DNA from 4 places in the Orenia marismortui DSM 5156 genome. Region 1 is predicted to be linked to each of the others. Evidence: riboswitches for the same ligand, from Rfam matches in the RefSeq annotation. Region 1 holds a riboswitch; each other region holds the start of a gene.
The links. A riboswitch is a leader RNA that binds a small molecule or an ion and turns the genes downstream of it on or off. The one in region 1 is predicted to bind S-adenosylmethionine.
Positions count from the first base shown of each region.

Region 2: it holds a riboswitch for S-adenosylmethionine, as region 1 does, so the genes downstream of both, metA (homoserine O-acetyltransferase MetA) here and metK (methionine adenosyltransferase) in region 1, are expected to answer to the same signal.
Region 3: it holds a riboswitch for S-adenosylmethionine, as region 1 does, so the genes downstream of both, OREMA_RS0110615 (methionine ABC transporter ATP-binding protein) here and metK (methionine adenosyltransferase) in region 1, are expected to answer to the same signal.
Region 4: it holds a riboswitch for S-adenosylmethionine, as region 1 does, so the genes downstream of both, thiS (sulfur carrier protein ThiS) here and metK (methionine adenosyltransferase) in region 1, are expected to answer to the same signal.

Region 1 is NZ_KB900617.1:36,269-42,005, forward strand. It holds gene OREMA_RS0100170 (class I SAM-dependent methyltransferase) at 1-409, opposite strand, end outside; gene OREMA_RS0100175 (iron-containing alcohol dehydrogenase family protein) at 467-1,630, opposite strand; gene metK (methionine adenosyltransferase) at 2,092-3,273, opposite strand; SAM riboswitch class I at 3,445-3,548, opposite strand; gene sfsA (DNA/RNA nuclease SfsA) at 3,653-4,348, opposite strand; gene OREMA_RS0100195 (polysaccharide deacetylase family protein) at 4,489-5,532, shown strand; gene OREMA_RS0100200 (DUF1450 domain-containing protein) at 5,612-5,737, opposite strand, start outside.
Region 2 is NZ_KB900617.1:432,311-438,047, forward strand. It holds gene OREMA_RS17005 (metallophosphoesterase family protein) at 1-460, opposite strand, end outside; gene metA (homoserine O-acetyltransferase MetA) at 691-1,608, opposite strand; SAM riboswitch class I at 1,679-1,784, opposite strand; gene OREMA_RS0101910 (YibE/F family protein) at 1,851-2,978, opposite strand; gene OREMA_RS0101915 (alkaline phosphatase) at 3,056-4,504, opposite strand; gene OREMA_RS0101920 (EAL domain-containing protein) at 4,920-5,737, opposite strand, start outside.
Region 3 is NZ_KB900620.1:251,725-257,461, reverse strand. It holds gene OREMA_RS17675 (ammonium transporter) at 1-467, opposite strand, end outside; gene OREMA_RS0110630 (P-II family nitrogen regulator) at 660-998, shown strand; gene OREMA_RS0110625 (M20 metallopeptidase family protein) at 1,189-2,376, shown strand; gene OREMA_RS0110620 (TIGR03905 family TSCPD domain-containing protein) at 2,445-2,684, shown strand; SAM riboswitch class I at 2,754-2,843, shown strand; SAM riboswitch class I at 3,055-3,142, shown strand; gene OREMA_RS0110615 (methionine ABC transporter ATP-binding protein) at 3,223-4,278, shown strand; gene OREMA_RS0110610 (methionine ABC transporter permease) at 4,250-4,921, shown strand; gene OREMA_RS0110605 (MetQ/NlpA family ABC transporter substrate-binding protein) at 5,043-5,737, shown strand, end outside.
Region 4 is NZ_KB900620.1:274,596-280,332, reverse strand. It holds gene OREMA_RS0110735 (TIGR00341 family protein) at 1-569, shown strand, start outside; gene cysK (cysteine synthase A) at 653-1,576, shown strand; SAM riboswitch class I at 1,637-1,741, shown strand; gene thiS (sulfur carrier protein ThiS) at 1,906-2,118, shown strand; gene OREMA_RS0110720 (HesA/MoeB/ThiF family protein) at 2,111-2,917, shown strand; gene OREMA_RS0110715 (M67 family metallopeptidase) at 2,917-3,327, shown strand; gene OREMA_RS0110710 (sulfurtransferase TusA family protein) at 3,347-5,677, shown strand.

The sequences.
Region 1 (5,737 bases):
ACTTGGAATTTACTTTCATTTTATTTAAGTAATTTTCTAGAAACTCACCTATATCCTCTACCTCATGCATTACATTTGAGATTAGCATAAAGTCAATAGATTCATCAGAAATATTAGCATTATGTTCTTCTGATTTTATAACCTCTATATTCTCTATACCTTCATCTTCTATAATTTCTTTTAAATAATCTAACATCTCTACTGAAGTATCTAGAGCAAATACTCTTCCCTTAGCACCAACTATCTCTGCTGCTGCTAAAGTAAAATAGCCTATTCCACAACCTATATCTGCTACATAATCTCCCTCTTCTAACATTAAGTTATATAAAGTATCTTTAGGTGGTAAAGTTCTCCTTCGCTCTGGGTTATCTAATTTCTCTTTATTTTTAGGATTAAATTTATGAGCCATAATTCCTCTCCTCTCTTAGATAAAAATATATATTTAATTTAAAATGTTTGACTAAAATCAAAAAACTTTAGCTAAAATTGCTTTAATCTCTTCTACTTCTGGTTCTTGAGGATTATTTTCCATATCACCATGACTACAAGCTAATCTAGCAAGCTCTAATAACTCATCTTTTTCAACATTAAAATCTCTTAATTTGGACTTGATATTAAATTTTTTGTTAATAGCTTTTAACTCTTCAACTAAAGCATTAATAATCTCTTCCTCAGCTAGCTCTTTTATCTTTATTCCCCATGCTTCTGCTATATCAATATATCTATCCTCTACTATCATTGAATTATACTCTACTACATAGGGCAAAACCATAGAAATTCCTAATCCATGTGGGATTCCATAGTTAGCACCTAAGACCATCGAGATAGCATGAGCAGCTCCTACCCCTGCTTGAGAAATAACTATTCCACTTAAAGTAGCTCCTAAAGATAAATTCGTCCTAGCCTTTAGATTTCCTTCATCTTCATAAATATCATAAATTCCTTCTTTAATTAATTTAAGTGATCTAATAGATAATAAATCTGATATCAAACTAGACTTTGGGGATACATAAGCTTCTATAGCTTGGCATAGTGCATCTACAGCTGTATTTACTGTAATACTTTTAGGTAAAGTAAAAGTAAGTTCAGGATCTACTATAGCGACTTCTGGAAAGATATAATGGGAAAATAATATTCTCTTGGTGTAATTACCTTTGTCAGTTATTACTGCTGCTGGAGTAACCTCACTTCCTGTACCTGCTGTTGTAGGTATAGCTACAATTGGTAAAATATCTTTTTTAATTCCAGAAACCCCAATCTTGCCATCAACCAAATAATCTATTATTTTAGCAGGATGAGTACTAGCTACAGAAATTCCTTTAGCAGAATCAATACTACTCCCTCCCCCTAAAGCAATTATAAATTCACAATTATTGTCCTGTGCAAATTTAGCGCCCTTATCTATAATTTCAGATGATGGATCAGGCTCTACTCCACTAAAGATCTTATAGTCTATCCCTGCTTCAGCTAAATACTCTTCTAAAACAGTTAAAATGCCTACTTTAAACATTGTTTTATCAGTAACAATTAAAGCTCTATTACCATAATCATTAATTAATTGACCTATTTCAGCTAACTTTCCTGCACCAAAAATAATTTTAGTAGGACTAAAATATTCAAAATCAAACATAGCTATTACCTCCATAATTATAGATTTAGAATATACTAGTCCTAGTATGTTTAAAGTTTTAAATCTTTATTTTGAAAATAAGCAACTAATATACTAAAAAGTAGAAGGCTACTCGTATCTAACAAGCAGAACCTTCTTGACTGATAACTTATCAATCAATACTATACCTTAGTAGAGCTGGGATATAACTCTCTAAGACTAAAATAAAATCTAAATATATTGTTATAGAAAGATATTGCGACAGTTTCGGAGTTAGGCGTTAGGAAATGGGGGATAGGAAGACCTTACTAACTCCTATAACCTATGACCTATCACCTAAAAGTGTCCCAATATCCCCATTAAATCCCACTTTTAACTTAGACAACTATAAAAAATAAAACACCCTTTAAATATACATAGGTTCTTAGACCTACATACAGTTCTAAAGAGTGTTATTATTACATTAAACCTTTATTTAATTATTATAAACCTGCTTCTTCTTTTAATAGATCAACCTTATCTGTTCTTTCCCAAGGAAGATCTAAATCATCTCTGCCAAAATGTCCATAAGCAGCCACTTGACGATAGATTGGTTTACGCAATTCTAAATTATCAATAATTTTTCCTGGACGTAAATCAAAATGTTTATCGACCAACTCTTCAATCTTTGTTTCATCTATCTTAGCAGTAGCAAAGGTATCTACCATAATAGATACAGGACGTGCTACACCTATTGCATAAGATAATTGAACCTCACATTTGTCAGCTAAACCAGCAGCTACAATATTCTTAGCAACATAACGAGCTGCATAAGCTGCAGAACGATCTACCTTGGTAGCATCCTTGCCAGAAAAAGCTCCACCACCATGACGAGCCATTCCACCATAAGTATCAACAATTATCTTACGCCCTGTTAAACCTACATCACCTTGTGGCCCACCGATTACAAAGCGACCTGTAGGGTTAATAAAATATGTAGTATTCTCATCCAATAATTTTGGATCTATTACTGGTTTTACAACCTGTTCAATTAAATCTTCTCTAATCTGTTCTAAGCTTATTTCAGGATGATGTTGAGTAGAAATGATAATTGTATCAATTCTAACTGCTTTATCCCCTTCATACTCTACAGTTACCTGTGTCTTCCCATCTGGTCGTAAATAGTCTAAGATTTCTTCTTTTCTTACAGTTGTTAAGCGATGAGCTAGTTTATGGGCTAAAGTAATTGGTAATGGCATTAATTCTTCTGTCTCATTAGTAGCATAACCAAACATTATACCCTGGTCTCCTGCTCCAATCTCTTCTGTTTCTATACCTTCCTTTGCCTCCAAAGCTTCATCTACCCCTTGAGCAATATCTGCTGATTGTTCATCAATAGAAGTTAATATAGCACAAGTTTCAGAGTCAAAACCATACTTTGCCCGAACATAACCTATCTCTTTAACTGTATTTCTAGCGATTTTAGGAATGTCAACATAACAAGCTGTAGTAATCTCACCTGAAACAAGAATCATCCCGGTAGTAACTGTAGTTTCACAAGCAACTCTTGCTTGGGGATCTTTAGCCAAAATTGCATCTAATACTGAATCTGAGATTTGATCAGCTATTTTGTCTGGATGCCCTTCAGTAACTGATTCTGATGTAAAAAAATATCTTTTATTCATAACTTTTTCTCCTCTCTTAATAACTGCTAATATAAGGTTTATACTATTCTTTTTAATTACTATCAAACATAATCTAGTGATTTATCTAAAATTTAATAGATTTAATTGAAGAAACTTTAAGGGTGCAAATTTCAAATAAAAAATCTCTCCCTAAAGGAGAGATCGGTATAATATACATCTCCCAAGGAAACCCCTTGCAGGAATTAGCACCTTTCCCCATCTTAGGTGGTTGCCGAGCTTCATAGGGCCTGTCCCTCCACTACTCTTGATGTTGTTATTTGTATTTTAAATTTATTACCATAGTTAGTTTAACACTTTCAATTAAAGCTGTCAATAAGTATCAATTAATTATTTTAGAAAATTAAAACTGACCAACACCTTATATTTCAACATCAACTCTATGATTAAGCTCAACTGCTTTCTTGCTTATATTACAATTGTAGGCATAAACCTCTACACCTTTTTCAATAGCTTCCTTCAATTTTTCTGCAAATTTAAGATCAATTCTCTGATGGGGAATAAACTTATAAGCATCATCTCTTTGAATGATAAATATCACCCCAACCCGATAGCCTTCTTTTTTAGCTTTTATTAACTCGTCTAAGTGCCTTCTACCTCTTTTGGTTGGAGCATCTGGAAATTTAGCAACTCCATTCTCTACTAAAGTTGCCGATTTTACCTCAACTAAACATTTTTCTTCGCCATTTTTCAAAAAGAAATCTAATCTGCTCTTTCCATAACTATATTCCCCTTTAATCTCACTGTATCCCGTAAATTCTTCTAAATCCTCTTCTAATAATGACTTTTCTACAATTTTATTAGTTAAATGACTATCTATTGAAACTAGAGTATTATTGTATTTAACTAGCAATAAACTATACTCTGTTTTGCGATTTGTGTTAGGATAATGAGCTAAATATACCTTAGTTTTTGGAAGCATTAATTCCTCCATCCTACCTGGATTTGGAACATAAGCTACAACCTCTTTTCCATCTAACTCAACTTTAGCAACAAATCTATTTTCTCTACTAATTAATTTCCCTTCCTGTAATTCATCTAACTCAACTAATGCCATATCTATTACTCCTTTCTTAAAGATACCTTTTTCAAAAACCAGAAAATGTATTTAACTTCCCATTATTTACAGATTGAGATTTGATCTAACATATGTTATTCTAATTTCAGCCCACCAATATAAAAGGAGGTTTTTTCAAATTGTTAAGAAATATGCATTATATAATTGCTCTATTATTGACTCTAATACTAGTATTTGCGATGGTCACAACAAGTTATGCTTATGAAAGCTATACAGTTAAAGCTGGGGATTCATTATTTAAAATTTCTAAGAAATTTAATCTAAGTGTCTCTACTTTAGCAAAAATTAATGATATTACTAATCTTAATTTAATTTATTCTGGGCAGAGAATAAAGTTACCTGCAACGGAGAAAAAAACTAGCTCAAATTCTTCAGTTGTTAAAGCAACTTCAGAAAAAGATTATAAAAGAACATCTAGTAATCTAAGTAATTCAACTAAATCAAACTCAACAAAATATAGTACAAGTTATAGTAATTTCAATTGGAAAGAAGATAAAGATAATGTAGTTAAAGCTAAACCCCAAAAGGAATCAGAAGTAAATAAAGTATATCGTCGTGGTCCTAAGACCATGCAAGTTGCTTTAACATTTGATGATGGGCCAGATCCAGTATTTACTCCACAAGTTCTTGATGTTTTAAAAGAAAATAATGTTAAAGCTACCTTCTTCTTAGTAGGAAAAAGAGTTACACAAAATCCTAGTATTGTTAAAAGAATCTATGAAGAAGGGCATACTATCGCTAGTCATTCTTGGTCTCATGCTGACCTTGTAAAACTAAATCAAGATGAATTGGCAAAAGAAGTAATAGATACAGAAGAAGCTATTGAAAATATTATTGATAGAAAAACTGGATTAATAAGGCCACCTTATGGATCAATATCTGATACAACACTTGATCAGTTGCAAAATATGGGGTATAAAGTGATTAATTGGTCTATAGATTCATTAGATTGGAAAGCTAAAAACAAAGAAGAAGTCATAGAAAGAACAGTACCAGATTTTCATAAAGGTGCTATTATTCTATTTCATTCTGCTGGTGGAAAAGGACAAAGCTTATTGCCTACTATCAATGCATTAGAAACTATTATTAATGAGCTGAAAGCTAAGAACTTTAAGATGGTTACTGTAAACGACTTATTATCCTTATCTGCTTACAAAAGTTAAGTTAAGTTCAAGTCAAGCCTAGCTAGGCTTGACATTACATAAGAATAAATAACCCTGTCAAAAGATGAAGACAAATTGTTTATAATTCTTCTTTAATCCTGTTATATAACTCATCTATAGTCTCTGCTTGAAGCAAATCACCATCTACTAAAGCAAAAGGCCCAATTGCACAATCACCACAAAATCCCAAACAGGATTCTATCTC
Region 2 (5,737 bases), 400 kb from region 1:
ATTTTCTATCCTGAGCTAAATATTCTTCAAAAGCAGCTCCTTCTATACCTAAACTAGGATCAAAGTAATGTAAATCTGATAATACAGCTATCTTATACTCTCCTTCTCTTCTAGCCACAAAGTCAACTGAGGAAGATTCTTGACTTACCATTCTAGTTTCTGGTATAAACCTCCAATTATCTTTAACAGGTGTGATAACATCAGTATCCTTTACCTTATTCTTCTTCCAATTCCCATCCTGATCAGTTGTAGTTATGCCATCAGTATGATCAAATTTTAATGTTACATCTTTAATACCTACTTTTTCTCCAGTTTCAGTAACATAAGTTATCCTACCAGAAACATTATAATTTTCTAGATGATCATTGTTATCATCACTACAGCCTACTAATAAGAATAAACTTATGACTATCACTATTATCAAGAAAATATTGGCCCTTTTAAACTTATTAAATACCATAAATTAATCCCTCCTTAAAGTAACTCTTCATGTAAAAATTATTTTCTTACTTACTATTATCACATGTATATATTAAGGAAAAATTACAATTTAGTTAATCAGTTGTTAAATATTACATATCAATCTTCTTGTTGGACTTTTATTCAAACTATAATATATATATTATAGTTTGAATATGATTTATATATCCAATAAAAAAGACGGAACCTGAAGGTTCCGTCTTTTTTAAATTATTTTATCTCATTTAAGTTATATGGTGTCTGTTGATATACATAATAATTAAGCCAATTTGAGAATAATAAATGAGCATGAGACTTCCAATTTACTAAGGGTTCTTTGCTAGGATCATCTTCGGGATAATAATTTTTAGGAACTGCAATCTCTAATCCTTTATTCCGATCACGTTCATACTCCCATTGTAATGTATATGGATCATACTCAGAATGTCCTGTAACAAATATATCCCTTCCATTCTTACTAGCTACAATATAAACCCCTGCTTCTTCAGACTCAGCTAAAATTTGAAGTTCAGACACCTTTTCAATATCTTCTCTTCTTACTTCTGTATGACGAGACTGTGGTACTAAGAAATTATTGTCAAACCCTCTCAGAAGTTTGATCTTCTTATTATTAATAGTATGTTCAAAAACTCCAAATAACTTTTCTTCAAGAGGGTATTTAGGAATTCCATAGTGATAATAAAGTCCAGCCTGTGAAGCCCAACAGATATGTAAAGTAGATGTTACATTGTGAACCTTCCAATCCATTATCTCAGTTAACTCTTCCCAATAGTCTACCTCTTCAAAGTCTAATTGTTCTACTGGTGCACCAGTTATAATCATCCCATCAAACTTTTGATCTTTTATCTCATCAAAAGTCTTATAAAAATTACTCAAATGCTCTTCTGTTGTATTTTTAGATTCATGACTATCAGGATGTAATAATACTACATCTACTTGTAAAGGTGTATTACCCAATAAGCGAAGCAATTGAGTCTCTGTAACTTCCTTTAGTGGCATTAAATTTAATATTAATATTTTAAGTGCACGAATGTCCTGATGATAAGCACGACTCTCCTTCATTACAAAGATATTTTCATTTTCAAGAATTTCTGCTGCCGGTAAATTATCTGGTATATTAATCGGCATCCTTCTCACTCCTCTCTTCTTATCAAAAAATAAAAATTCTCTTCTTATAAGAAGAGAATTTTTTCCGCTCTTCTTATCTTTCAATACTATCTAGTATTGCTGGATTTGGCACCTTCCTAATAAAAGGAGGTTGCCGGGCTTCATAGGGCCAGTCCCTCCGCCACTCATGATAAGAACTATCTATTTTATTTTTAATAATAGATTAACATAATTCTCTAACTATGTCAATCTATTATTCTATACTATTTTTTGGAAAATAGATTAAAGTCATATGTATATAACCATCCTGCAATAATTGCTGTAATTGGTGCCACTAAAACTAATCCTATACTTCCCGTCACAGTTCTTAATATCTCAGCCGATACCATTTTAAAGTTCATCATCCTACTTAAACTAGCATTCTTAGTCATAAACAGCATTAACAAAGTCAAATATCCACCTGAATAAGCTAATAATAATGTAGTGGTCATAGTACCAATTACAGAACGGCCTATATTAAATCCTGATTGTATCAACTCTATCATACCCATATCTGGTCTTTTTATCTTTAACTCTTCCATAGAAGCGGCAATATCCATGGCAATATCCATAGCTGCACCTGAAGCACCTATAATTATAGATGCATAAAATATATCTTTAATCTTAAGGTCCATATGCCCACTAAAAAGTAAAGTTTGAGAAAAAGGTGATGTCATTCCATGTAATCCTAGCTTTCCTCCAAAAAATATAGTAATTCCCATAGTGATAAATAACCCTGATAATGTACCTACTAAAGCAGCAACTCCCTTCTTACTAAAGCCTGCTATTGAAAACATAATGATTGCTGACAAAATTGTAATTACAAAAGTAGATAATAATAATGGATCTTTACCATTTAATAGTCCCGGAATTAATATTCTCCAAATAACATATAAACTTGCTAGAAATGAAAATAAGGCCTTAACACCTGTAAAACCAGCATATAATATTAATAATAAGACAAATAAAAGAAATAATATTAATTCCCAATTCTGTCTATACAAATCTATAGCCTTTACTGCATTAATATTCCCATTCTTTTCTTTAATAGCAATCAGTATCTTGTCACCTTTTTGAAAGCTATTGTCTATCTCAGCCGAGCCTGTAAATTGATTAGTAGCTTCTAGGACCTCACCTTGATACTTTCCTTCTAAAACTTCTACATCTAAAGTTTGATATCCTATACTAGTTAGTCCAGAACGAATAACCTCACTATTATCTACTTTATGAACTAAAGCTTTAATTTCAGAAATACTATCATTACTATCTACCATAAAATTATTAATAAAAATTGATATAATTAATATTAGAGCTAAAATTATTACTGTTTTTTTAATTTTGAAGGTATTCATTTTACATCCTCCATTTATTTAATAAGTTTAAATATTAAGAGATAGTTGGAATTCCAACTATCTCAATTAGATTATAATCATTCAGCTTCAGTTAATTTTACTCCTAATACCTCTGCCAAGTTCTTAGCTATTTCTGTATTATCTTTATACCCACCAAAGTTAGTAGCACTAACTCCTACTGCTGTTAATGGTACCGTAGTTCCAGAGTGAGCATAAGTAGTCCAGAATAGATTGACTCTTTCTGATAAAACATTAGCAATTGCTGCATCAACTGGACTCATGAAACCTGGCATATAGTCAACCGGTTTCTTACCAGCATCTTCTAAATTCATTGCCTGCTTAATCTTTGCTATCTCTTTATCACTTAAGTCAGTTAAACCATAATCTTCTTTAAGTGCAGTAAATAATGCTTTTCTATCTCCATTATAATTAATTTTATCTAATGAAGATTTAATTGGAAGTAATTCATCTACATTTAAGAAATAATCATTCTTAAATCCTAGACCTAAACCTCCAGTTTCATGGTCTCCAGTTACTACTATCAATGTCTCTTTAGGATGATTTTTGTAAAACTCATATGCCTTAGCAATAGCCTGATCAAAAGCTAACATATCATTAGCTACAGTAGCTGGACTATTTGCATGTCCTGCATAATCTATTCTTCCCCCTTCAACCATCATAAAGAAACCATTATCCTTTTTAGATAGAGTTTCAATCCCTTTTTGAGTTATTTCAGCTAAGCTAGGTAACCTTTTAGGATCTCTATCTAACTCATATGGTAAGTGGCTATAAGTTAATGGTGCAAATACTTTATCCCCTGATTCTGGCTTATAATCTCTAAATCCTGCTGGATCATTTACAAAGCTCTTATATCCTTTATCTTCAAATACTTTTACTAAATCTTTATCATCTTTTCTCTTAGACTTTAATTCACCGTCTTTAGGTACAAAATATCTATATCCTCCACCCGCTAAAAAATCTACATCACTTGCTGCAATATCTTCAGCGATTTGATTTGGATTATATCTACTTTCATTATGTGCTAAAAAAGATGCTGGAGTGGCATGAGTTAATCTCATAGTTGAAATTACACCTGTTGCCATTCCTTTATCTCTTGCTGCTTCAACAATTGTCTTTACTGCAGTACCATCTGGTATTTGACCAATCATACCTTTGTCAGTCTTATATCCAGTAGCTAATGCAGTTGCAGAAGCTGCAGAATCTGTTACCAAAGTATTAGCTGCATAAGTTGAATTCATTCCTGCTACTGGAAACTGATTCATAGTTAATTTAGCATTTTGATCACCAGTCTTAGCTCTTAAAAAGTACTCTCCCAACATCCGTTGTGAAGATGCCATTCCATCACCAATAAATAAGAATACATACTTTGGTGTTCCTTGCTCAACTACTTTATTTCCTTCTTTCTCTTCTACTGGTGCTGAAGACATAGCATAAATACTAAAAGAAAAAGCTACTAAAATTAATACTAATAATAAAGATATTCTCTTTAAATTTTTATTAAACATCCTCTTCCCCCTATTTAAGTTGATTTTGATAAATCTAAGACCATAATCTAATATTTTTATCTACTTTACCACCTCCTAATAACAACTCTATAACATAATTTTACCTTTAATTATACCAAATTTCAATAACCAATCATATTTTTTCTAATATTAGTTATTGATTACTGCAATTATGAAAAATCATTTTAAAGTATTTAGAATATATTTTAGTTAAAGGTAGCTTTTAAGAAAGATAAAGCGACAGTTTCGGAGTTAGGCGTTAGGAAATGGGAGGTAGGAAGACCTTACTATCCCCTATGACCTAACTCCTATCACCTAAAAATGTCTCTTTACATCCATATTACCATGAGATCAAAAAACACAGAAAAGATAGCCTAATAGCTATCCAGATTATTAACGATTATCTTAGTTGATTTTACCCTTTACGCTTATCTCTCATAAAATTGCTACCTGATTTTTCCTTTACATACTTCTTGACTTCAGCAGCTATATCACTTACCTTTAGATGACTATCAATCCTTCTTTTCTTGTTACTAACAATAGCTATAGAAATTGATACCAATGGGGTTTTAGATAATTCACCTTGTCTATCTTTGGTAATTATATAGCTAGATTCTATATCTCTTTTATTAAAGAATTTTTTAACTTCTTTATCAAATCTATTAATTATAGCTTGGCTAATAATTTCATCCTTTTCTGGAGTAGTAATAATGACAAAATCATCACCACCAATATGTCCTACAAAATCAGATTTATTTCCACTAAGCTTTACTGCTTCTGTCAATACTCGTGCAGTAAAATCTATCATTTCATCACCTTTTTTGTAACCATAGCAATCATTATAAGATTTGAAATTGTCTAAATCAAGATATAATACTGAAAATACTTCTTGATTATTAATTCTTTCACTAACTTCTCTCTCGATAATAAGATTACCTGGTAAATTAGTTAGAGGGTTTAGATTTTTAGCATGCTCAATCTTGATCTTTGAAAATTTATCTAATAATACTCTAATTGAAACTATCCCCGAGTACTTTTGATTCTTAGTAACTATTATACAATCATAAACATCATCAAATCCTCTACTCATTGCTTGATTAGATACCTCTTCAATTGGAGTATTAAAATCTACTATCAGAGGATTTTGATCCATAATTAGTTTAATCGGCCTATCCATAAATACTGAATACCCATACTTAGTTCCCAGACGAGAATATAATCTATCTCTCATTA
Region 3 (5,737 bases), on a different contig from region 1:
GTACCACCGATAGATTTGATGAAACTTTGAAACATTGTAGAATTTTGTCCCCAAATCAATGATTCAAAGAAAGGGTATAAGACTCCAGCAAAGACAGCTCCTGCGATAACTTGAGGCCAGAATTTTGCTCTTTCTGCAATCCCTCCTGAGATGATTGCAGGAATACAAGCTGCAAAAGTTAACAAAAAGAAGAATCTTACTAAATTAAATCCCATATCAACACTCATTAATTCACCAGCGGGTTTAATAAAATTTATACCATAAGCTATTGGAAAACCGATTAAGAAGTATACAACTGTTGAAACTGCCCAATCAGTTAATATTTTTACTAAGGCGTTTATTTGGTTTTTTCTTCTGACAGAGCCTACTTCTAAAAAGGCAAAACCAGCATGCATTGCAAATATCATTATTGCTCCTAATAATAAAAATAACACATTACTACTTTTGATCAAACTATTTAAGTTCATTTGAATTACTCCTTTGTTTATTTTATTTTAACTATAAATAATTATAAGCAACCTTACAATTAATGTCAAGTATTTTTACATAAACTTTACGCAAACTTCACGTTGGTTATTTTCTTTCTATCCTAGAGGTGATTATTTTCTGTTGTAGAAATATTATTCTAATGAGAGTATAGATTAAAGGAGGAATTATTAATGAGAAAGATAGAAGCAATAATCAAACCATCAAAATTAAATCTAGTCAAAGATGCATTAAATAAGATAGGAATAAAAGGGATGACTGTAACACAAGCTAAAGGTTTTGGAAGACAAAAAGGTAAAAAAGAGATTATCAGAGGTGCTGAGTATGAGGTTGATTTTTTATCTAAGGTCAAATTAGAGGTTGTCTGTAAAGAGGAAGATGTAGAGAAGATATTAGATGTTATTATTAGCAATGCTAAAACTGGTGAAATTGGGGATGGGAAGATATTTATTTATCCAGTTGAAGAGGTTGTTAGAATTAGAACTGGTGAAAGAGGAGAAACTGCGATATAAATATTATAATATTTATACCCAGACATATTTACAATGATATTATCAATACTTTGACTAAACAGCTAATTGTGTTAATTAACACAATTAGCTGTTTTTTTAGCATAAATACTTTATTTTAACCCTAAACTAAAAACTTAGAAACACAATTTAGACATCACTAAATATAATGAGAAAAAGAGGTGATATCTTTATGCTAAAGATGAAAGAGGAAGCTTTAAAGATAAAGGAGGAAATTATTAAAATTAGGCGACAGATTCATTCTAATCCAGAACTGGGATTTGAAGAATGGCAGACTTCAAAGTTAGTATCAGCTTATTTAAATTCTTTAGGATTGGAAGTTCAAGAAGGAATAGCTAAAACTGGGGTTGTAGGCTTCCTAGAAGGTAATAATAGGAATAAAGTTTTAGCAATTAGAGCCGATATGGATGCTTTGCCAATTCAGGAACAGAATGAATTTAAATATAAATCTCGGAATAAAGGAAAGATGCATGCTTGTGGTCATGATGCTCATACGGCAATGGTGTTAGGAGTGGCTAAATTATTAAGCAAGTTTAAAGCTGAACTAGAAGGGAGTGTTAAATTCATCTTCCAACCCAATGAAGAGCAATCTAAAATCCCTGGTGGAGCAGATACAATGATTGAAGAAGGAGTCTTAGAAAATCCCAGAGTTGAAGCTATATTGGGTATTCATGTTAATCCTCAAATTGAAGTAGGTTCTGTTGGCATTAAAGAAGGTTCAATTATGGCAGCTACAGATAAATTTAAAATAATAGTTAAGGGAGAAGGTGGGCATGGAGCAGCTCCCCATGAAACCATAGATGCTATAATTATAGCTGCTGATATAGTACAGAATCTACAAGCTATAGTAAGTAGGAGGATTAGCCCAGTAGAACCAGTAGTTTTAACTATAGGCAAGGTTTGCGGTGGTGAAAGCTATAATGTTATTGCTGATGAGATTGAGATAGAAGGAACAGTACGAACCGTTAATCCTGAAATTAGAGAGCAAATTCCTATGTTAATGGAGCAAACTATTGATGGGGTTACAGATATCTTTGGTGGTGATTATAGATTTGATTATCAATTTGGTCATTCTGTTTTGAATAATGATAGAGAACTGACTAATTTAGTAACTGAAGTGAGCAAAATAATAATTGGAGAAGAGAAGTCGATCATATTAAAAAACCCTTTAATGGCTGGAGAAGACTTTGCTAGTTATACTAAGGAGGTTCCTGGTTTTTTCTTGCATCTTGGAGTTAAGAATTCAGAGAGAAAGATATATCCTTGGCATCATTCGAAATTTAACCTTGATGAGGAGGCATTACCTCTAGGGATAGCTATTTTAACTCAGTCAGCAATTCAATATTTTAAGAATGTTTGATATTAGTTGATTTATATTTCGAATTTTTGATATAATTTAATAAGTTAATAATTAGGGAGGTTATAAATATGAAAGTTTTTAAAACTAGTGGAGTTTGTGCTAGAGAGATTAGATTTAAAATTAATGATAAAAATATTATTGAAAAAGTAAGCTTTATAGGTGGATGTAATGGAAATCAATCTGCTATTTCAGCTTTGGTAGAAGGACAGACAGTTAAGGAGGTAGCTAATAAGTTAGCAGGAATTGAATGTCGCAATGGAACGTCTTGTCCTGATCAGCTAAGTAAGGCATTAAAAAAATTGGCATAAATAAATTCGACTAAATCGGTTGACAAATAGATGTTTAGCTGATATTATACTAATAACTTAAATAAGTAACTCTTATCGAGAGAGGTGGAGGGACCGGCCCGATGAAACCCAGCAACCCCCCTGTTACAGGGAAAGGTGCTAATTCCTGATAGATAAGAGAAGACGGTAAAACTTCTTCTCTTATAAGAGAAGAAGTTTTTTATATTTAAGTAGCTTATCTTTGAATATATTTTTAAGTCTGAAAAAATAAAATTTAATTAAAAAAGTATTAGTAACGAAAAAGAAATAGTAGATAAGAAATTTTATCTTCTAAATTGCTTACTCATCACTCGTTACTGTTATCCAATCTTAAATTGAATGACTATATAGGTTCTTATCAAGAGAGGTGGAGGGACTGGCCCGATGAAACCCGGCAACCGCCCATTAAGGGAAAGGTGCTAATTCCTGATAGATAAGGAAGGAGATTAAAAATAAAACCCCCTCTTTTCTATCAGCTGAGAAGAGGGGAATTATTTTAATAAGGAGAGTAGGAAGTATTATGATTAAGATTAATAATTTAACAAAGATTTATCATAGCAAAGATAAGGAAGTAGTTGCTTTTGATAATATTAATCTAGAGATAGGTAAAGGGGAAATCTTTGGAGTAATTGGACCAAGTGGTGCGGGAAAAAGTACTTTAATTCGTTGTCTTAACTTACTAGAGAAGCCAACATCAGGAGAGGTTATTGTAGATGGTCAAGATATAACTAAATTAAGCACTTTAAAATTAAGAGAGGCAAGAAAAGAGATGGGAATGATCTTCCAAAGATTTAATCTGCTTAAATCAAGAACAGTAGCAGATAATGTTGCTTTCCCCCTAGAGATTACAGGGAAGAATAAAGGTGAAATTTCTACTAAAGTAAAAGAATTATTAGAGCTAGTTGGTCTTGCTGATAAAGCGGATAATTATCCTAGTCAATTAAGTGGGGGGCAACAGCAGAGGGTAGGAATTGCTAGAGCTTTAGCAAATGATCCTAAGGTGCTGCTTTGTGATGAGGCTACTTCAGCCTTAGATCCAGAAACAACCCACTCTATATTAGAGTTATTAGAAGAAATTAATGAAAAGTTAGGTATTACTATAGTTATAATCACTCATGAGATGGAAGTTATTAAGGAAATATGTACTAAGGTAGCTGTCTTAGATAAAGGTAAGCTAGCTGAGCAAGGTGATGTAATTGATATCTTTACTAAACCACAAGCAGAAGTTACTAAGAGGTTTATTCAAAGGATTATTAATGCTAATATACCTGAAGAACTATTATCGAGGGTAACTGTTGCCAATCCAGATAAGGGTAGATTGGTTAAGGTATCCTTTATTGGCGAATCAGCAGGAAAGCCCATGGTTTCAGAGTTGGTTCATAACTTTGCAATTGATGCTAATATACTCTATGGTAATATAGATAAAATTCAAGGAACACCTTTTGGGACTTTGATTATTGAGTTAACCTGTGAAGATTCATCATTAATAGAAAAAGGTATTAAATATTTGATTGAAGAGCTAGGAGTTAGGGTGGAGGTGATTGAGGATGAAAGAAGTGTTGTCTCTGCTGATTAAAGACAGTGGACTATTATGGGAAGGAATTTTACAGACATCATATATGGTTTCAATCTCAATGCTATTAGGTGCTTTATTTGGAATTCCTTTAGGTGTAGGAGTAGTTGTTACAGAAGAAGGTAATATTCTAGAAAATAAATCTATAAACTTTATATTAAGTACCTTTATAAATATTACCCGTTCTATTCCATTTATTATCCTGATGGTAGCTCTAATTCCCTTTACTAGAATTATAGTAGGGACTTCAATAGGAACTTCAGCAGCAGTAGTTTCATTGACTATTGGAGCTGTACCTTTTATCGGAAGAATTGTAGAAGGAGCATTAAAAGAAGTTGATGGTGGAGTGATAGAAGCTGCTCAAGCAATGGGGGCAAATCCTTGGGAGATTATAACTAAGGTACTATTACCAGAAGCTTTACCATCTTTAGTTTTAGGATTGACGATTACTGCTATCAGTTTGATCGGTTATTCGGCTATAGCAGGTGCTATTGGAGCAGGAGGTTTAGGAGATATAGCAATCCGTTATGGATACCATCGTTTCCAAACTGATATTATGCTTAAAACTGTTGTTTTATTAGTTATTATAGTTCAAATTATTCAAAATTTAGGAACTTATCTGGCCAGAAAATTAGATCATAGTTAAGACAAATTGACAATGTACAATTGATAATCTACAATTAATCTCTAGAAAATTAGTAGTTAATGTTTTTAATTGTACATTGTACATTATAAATTGTAAATTAATATTCTGAGGAGGAGAGAAGATGAAAAGAAATTTACTTGTTTTAGTATCTGTATTATTGGTAGGATTATTAGTAGTTGGATGTGGAGGAAGCAAAAAAGCTAGTGTTGAAGCAGATAAGATTGTAGTGGGTGCTACACCAGTACCCCATTCTGAAATATTAAATGATGTTGTGAAAGGATTATTAGAGAAGGAAGGAATTACTTTAGAGGTTAAAGAGTTTACTGATTATGTTACTCCTAACTTAGCATTAAGTGATGGAAGTATTGATGCGAACTTCTTCCAACATGTTCCTTATCTAAATAACTTTGCTGAAGAGAGAGGATTAGACTTAGTCTCTATTGCCAAGGTTCATGTTGAGCCGATTGGACTTTATTCAAAGAAAATTTCTAAGGTTGAAGAGTTAGAAGAAGGTTCAGTAATTGCAATTCCGAGTGATGCAACCAATGAAGGAAGAGCACTATTATTACTACAATCAAAAGGTTTGATTAAGTTAAGTGATAAAGCAGCTTTGACAGCTACTCCAGTAGATATTGTAGAGAATCCAAAGAATTTAGAGTTTAAAGAATTAGAGGCAGCTCAATTACCAAGAGTATTAAAGGATGTTACTGCTGCAATTATCAATACTAACTATGCTTTAGAGGCTGATTTAGTGCCAACCAAAGATGCATTAATTATTGAAGGTAGTGAATCGCCTTATGCTAATATCTTAGCTGT
Region 4 (5,737 bases), on a different contig from region 1:
TAATTACCCATGTAAAATCCCAACAATTAGTTGGGGTAGTAATAGCTGCTGCCTTAATTCCTGTTATGGCTACTATTGGGGTTGGAATATCTCTGGCTAATGCTGACATGATTATTGGAGCTTTATTGTTGTTATTTGGAAACTTATTTGCATTATTATTAGCTATTATTATAGTCTTTTATGTTAAAGGTTTAAAACCACAATGGTGGTATGAATCTACAGCTAATAAACTGATTAAGAAGAGTTTAATCATTTTGACTCTTTCTGTTATTATATTGACTTTGCCTCTATCAGTGATAACTTATAATCAGATGATTAAAGAAGAGCCAGAAGATGTTGTTCGTAAGATATATCGTGAACATTTTGGTGATGAACTAGAAAGTAGACTTTTTTCTATTGATGTAAAAGATAAGGAAGTAGATTTAATTATTTATACTCCTGTTGATACTGATAAACATTATTTTCAGTTACTAGCTAATAAGATTAAAGAAAAGTTAGGAGAAGATTACAAGGTTATCTTCGAAATTATTCCTACACAAAGGTTAGAGACCCCCTTACAATCTTCTTGACAATAAAGTAATATTTTGTTATGATATTAATAACCTGATAAACAGGGTTGTTTACTAGGGATTAATTTTAAGGAGGCGGAAATATGAAAGTTGTAAATAATATTACTGAATTGATTGGTCAAACACCGCTTGTTAAATTAAATAGATTAGTGCCTGAAGGTGCTGCAGATGTTTATGCTAAATTGGAATCTTTCAATCCAGGTGGTAGTGTTAAAGATAGAATTGCTCTTAATATGATTGAAAGTGCTGAAAAAGAAGGTTTGTTGAAGCCAGGTGGTACAATTATTGAACCTACTAGTGGGAATACTGGAATTGGCTTAGCAATGGTTGGTGCTGCTAAAGGCTATAAAGTAATTTTAACAATGCCTGATACAATGAGTATTGAAAGAAGAAAGATATTGAAAGCATTTGGAGCAGAAATTTTATTAACTCCTGGAGAAAAAGGGATGCCTGGTGCTATAGATAAGGCTAAGGAATTAACAGATGCTAATGATGATTATTTTATGCCACAGCAGTTTATGAATGCAGCTAACCCAGAGGTACATAGAAACACAACTGCTAAAGAGATTATAGAAGCTACTGATGGTAACTTGGATGCTTTTGTAGCAGGTGTTGGAACTGGTGGAACTGTTACTGGAACTGGAGAAGTCTTAAAAGAAGAAATTTCAGATATTAAGATTGTAGCAGTAGAACCAACTGGATCTCCTGTACTTAGTGGAGGTAATCCTGGACCACATATGATTCAAGGAATTGGAGCAGGTTTTATTCCTGATGTTCTAAATACAGATATCTTAGATGAGGTTAAACAGATTGACAATGAAGAAGCTATGGAGATGGCACGTAAATTAGCTGTAGAAGAAGGAATTCTTGTTGGTATTTCTTGTGGAGCAGCTATAGCAGCAGCTATCAAAGTTGCTCAAGAATTAGGTGCTGGAAAACGGGTTGTAGTTATAGCTCCAGATACTGGAGAGAGATATTTAAGTACTACATTGTTTAAAGCAGAATAGCTGTTGGCTATCAGCTAGTAGCTATTAGCTAAAAACTAAAAGCTAACAATTAAATACAAACTCTTATCAAGAGAGGTGGAGGGACTGGCCCAATGAAGCCCAGCAACCATCCCTATTTGGGAAAGGTGCTAATTCCAGCAATACTTATGTATTGAAAGATGAGATTATATGCCGTTGTATATAATGAAAATCCTCTTCTTTCAAGAAGAGGATTTTTTTAGATTAAAACCAAGTATTTGTATTGACATACTCAGAATAATATGATAGTCTTTGTAATAATATAAATACATAAAAACAAAGTGGAATACCAGGGAATGGAGTGATAACAAATGAAGATCAAAGTTAATGGTAAAGAAGTAGAGTTAAAAAAAGGATTAACAGTAAGTGAATTATTGCTAAAAGAAGATGTAGATATGCCAGATATGGTATCAGTAGAGTTGAATGGCGAAATTTTAGAGCGAGATAATTTCTCTGATAAAGCTCTAAAGTCTGGCGATAAGGTAGAGTTTCTATACTTCATGGGTGGTGGAGCAAATGTATGATTTTAGTGAAGAACAGTTACAGAGATATTCAAGGCATATTATTTTACAGGATGTTGGTGTAGAAGGGCAAGATAAGTTATTAAATGCTTCAGTCTTGATTATAGGAACTGGAGGGCTTGGAACGCCAGCAGCACAGTTTTTGGCAGCGGCTGGTATTGGTAAGATTGGCTTGGTAGATGCAGATAGAGTAGAGTTATCAAATCTACAGCGTCAAGTTTTACATCATACACCTGATGTAGGTAAGTTAAAGGTAGAATCGGCTAAAGAGAAGATCAATGCGATGAATCCTGATGTAGAGGTTAAAACCTATGATTACTATCTAACCTCCCAAAATATCAAAGAGGTTATTAGAGAATATGATTTTGTAATAGATGGGACAGACAACTTCCCGGCTAAATTTTTAATCAATGATGCTTGTGTAATGGAAGATAAGCCTTTCTCACATGCAGGAATTATTAAGTTTGGAGGTCAGACCACAACTGTAGTTCCAGGAGGCGAGACACCATGTTATAGATGTATCTTTCCTCAACCACCTAAGCCTGGTTCAGTCCCTTCTTGTAAGGAAGCAGGAGTTATAGGAGTTATGGGTGGAGTGATTGGAACTATCCAAGCAACAGAGGCTATTAAGTATATTCTAAAAAAAGGTGAATTATTAACTGGCAAGTTACTGACCTATGATGCATTGAAGATGAAGTTTAGAAAGATTAACTTAAATAAGAGAGAAAACTGTGGGATTTGTAGTGATGACCCAGAAATAACAGAATTAATCGATTATGAGCAAGGGGTTTGTGAATTATGATAATTAAATTGCCAGAAAAGTTATATCAGCAATTATTGGAGCATGTTCGGGATGAATTCCCAAATGAGGGTTGTGGTTTAGTGGCTGGAGTGATAGCTGATGAAGAGATTGAGGTTAAGAAAGTATATACTATGACCAATCTAGATTCTTCAGCAGAACACTTTACAATGGATCCAAAAGAGCAGTTTGCAGTAGTCAAAGAAGTTAGAAATAAGGGCTATGATTTAATTGGAAATTATCATTCCCATCCTTTTACCCCTTCTCGTCCATCGGAAGAGGATAAGAGATTGGCTTATGATGAAGAAGCAATTTATTTTATCTTATCATTAAAGGATGAAGAGCCAGTATTAAAGGCTTTTAGTATTAAAGAACAGAAGAAAGTTACTCAAATAGAGATTGAATTAATTTAATGAAAGGAAGGTGACAAGTATGAGTAATCGACCTATTTTTAATATTTCAGCTACGGTGAAAGAAGATACGAATAATTATCCGAATTTAGTTGAACGATTTGTAGATGGTGATTTAGATGAAGCTAGGTTTAAAGGGCGTAGAGTTCCAATGGGAATTTATAGCCAAAGAGGTTATAAATCAGGTAAAGAGAGGTATATGGTAAGAGTTAGAATTCCTGGTGGAGTAGTGACTAAGGAGCAGTTAAAGGTATTAAATCAATTGAGTAAAGAGTATGGGAATGCTTATCTTCATATTACCACTAGACAGGATATACAGCTTCATCAGCTTAAGATTGAGGATACCCCAGAAGTACTATTCAAGCTATTAGAGGCAGGCTTAAGCCCACGAGGTGGTGGAGGTAATACCGTTAGAAATATCTTGAACTCTGCTAGAGCAGGTGTTAACCCTGAGGAAGCTTTTGATACAACACCTCATAACTTAGCGTTAACAGAATATTTAATTAAGACACGTTCTTCTTTTAATTTACCAAGAAAGTATAAGATAGCCTTCTCCTCTGACCCTAAAGATGATTCTTTAGCTACATTAAATGACCTAGGTTTTATAGCTACTAAGAAAGATGGTCAACGAGGCTTTAAAGTATATGGTGGAGGGGGAATGGGAGGCTCCTCAGAATTGGGGATAGTCTTAGAAGACTTCGTAGAAGAGGATAAGATCTTCCATATAGCAGAGGCTATTAAGAGGTTCTTTGATGAATATGGTGATCGTAGTAATAAGCATAGGGCTAGATTACGCTTTGTAAGAAAGAGGCTTGGTGATAAAGAGTTTGTCAATAAATACAAAGAGTACTTAGCTGAAGTATTAGCCGAAGATTTAGAGGTTGAAGAGTTAAATAGTTATGAAGAATTAAGAACAGGTAAGGGAGAAAAAAATGATTTGAATGTAGATTATCTTTATACAGAGAAGGTAGAAGGCTACTATTCTTTAGAGCTGAGAATGGAGAATGGAGATATTAGTTATGATGAGTTGAATTCATTATTAGGTTTATTAGATAATAGTGAGTTATCTATTAGAACTACTATCAAACAAGGATTATTGATTAGAGGTATTAAAGGAGAAGATTTACAAGGGCTAATCGAGAAAATTAATCAAATCAATCCTAATCTAGTAGTGGCTAATATGGGAACAATGCCTGTTTCTTGTAAAGGTGCATCGACTTGTAAATTAGGATTATGTATTTCGCCTAATTTATCAGAGGCTATCAGAGAAAGATTAATGACTTTAGATGACAAGTTACAATCAGTATTACCTCAAATCTATATTAGTGGTTGCCCAAATGTTTGTGGACAGCATATCATTGCTAATCTTGGTTTTGAAGGTAAGGCTAAGCGGCATAATGATAGATTGCTTCCCTACTATGCATTATTCTTAGGAGGAAACGTAGAAGAAGGTAATAGTAAGTATGGAGACGCAGCTGTAGATATTCCTGCTAAGCGTATACCAGATTTTCTAGCAGAATTGGCTAGATTATTGGCTGAAGATGGAGATTATAACCGAGTTAATTTTAATACTTACCTAGAAAAGGGTGGAAAGACTAAGATAGTTGAATTAGCTGAGGAATTTATTGCAATTCCTACTTATGAAGAAGATTCAGATATTTATAAGGATTGGGGTAAAACAGAAGACTTTTCCTTAGCAGGTAGAGGGCCTGGAGAATGTGGAGCAGGTGTAATGGATATTATTAAATTGGATATCGATACTGCTAAATCTAATTATAAGAAAGCGATTAAAGAAGAAGATGATGATGAACTTTATAAAGCTATCATTAATTCATCTAGAGCATTATTGGCTGTAAGAGGTATAGATACAGATAAGGATAGAGTTATTTTAGCAGAATTTAAAACCGAGTTTATTGATAAGAATTTAGTAGATAATCATTATAATGAAACTTTAAATGCTGCATTAGATTATAAATTGGGAGATATTGATAATCTATTCTCTTATCAAAATAAAATAAATAATTTAATTGAAAGAGTAGAGTATTTATTTAATTCCTTAAATGCTAAGTTAGAGTTTGAGCTAGAAGAAGTTTCTAGTGATAATAATAACGAAGATAAGAATATCTTAGATAGCGAGGTGGCAGATTTAAGAGGGGTAAAATGTCCAATGAATTTTGTAAAAGCTAAAGTGGCCCTAGCACCTCTAAATTCAGGAGATATATTAGATATTTATTTAGACGAAGGGGAGCCAATAGCTAATGTTCCCCAGAGTTTAATCTCTGAAGGGCATGAGGTTTTATCTAAAGAGAAGCGAGAAGATGGATCTTATAGTTTAAAGGTAAAGAAGGTATAGTAATAATTTGTTATGTTAAGTTGGCAGGTGATAGTTAAATTTTGATATAGCTATATAACT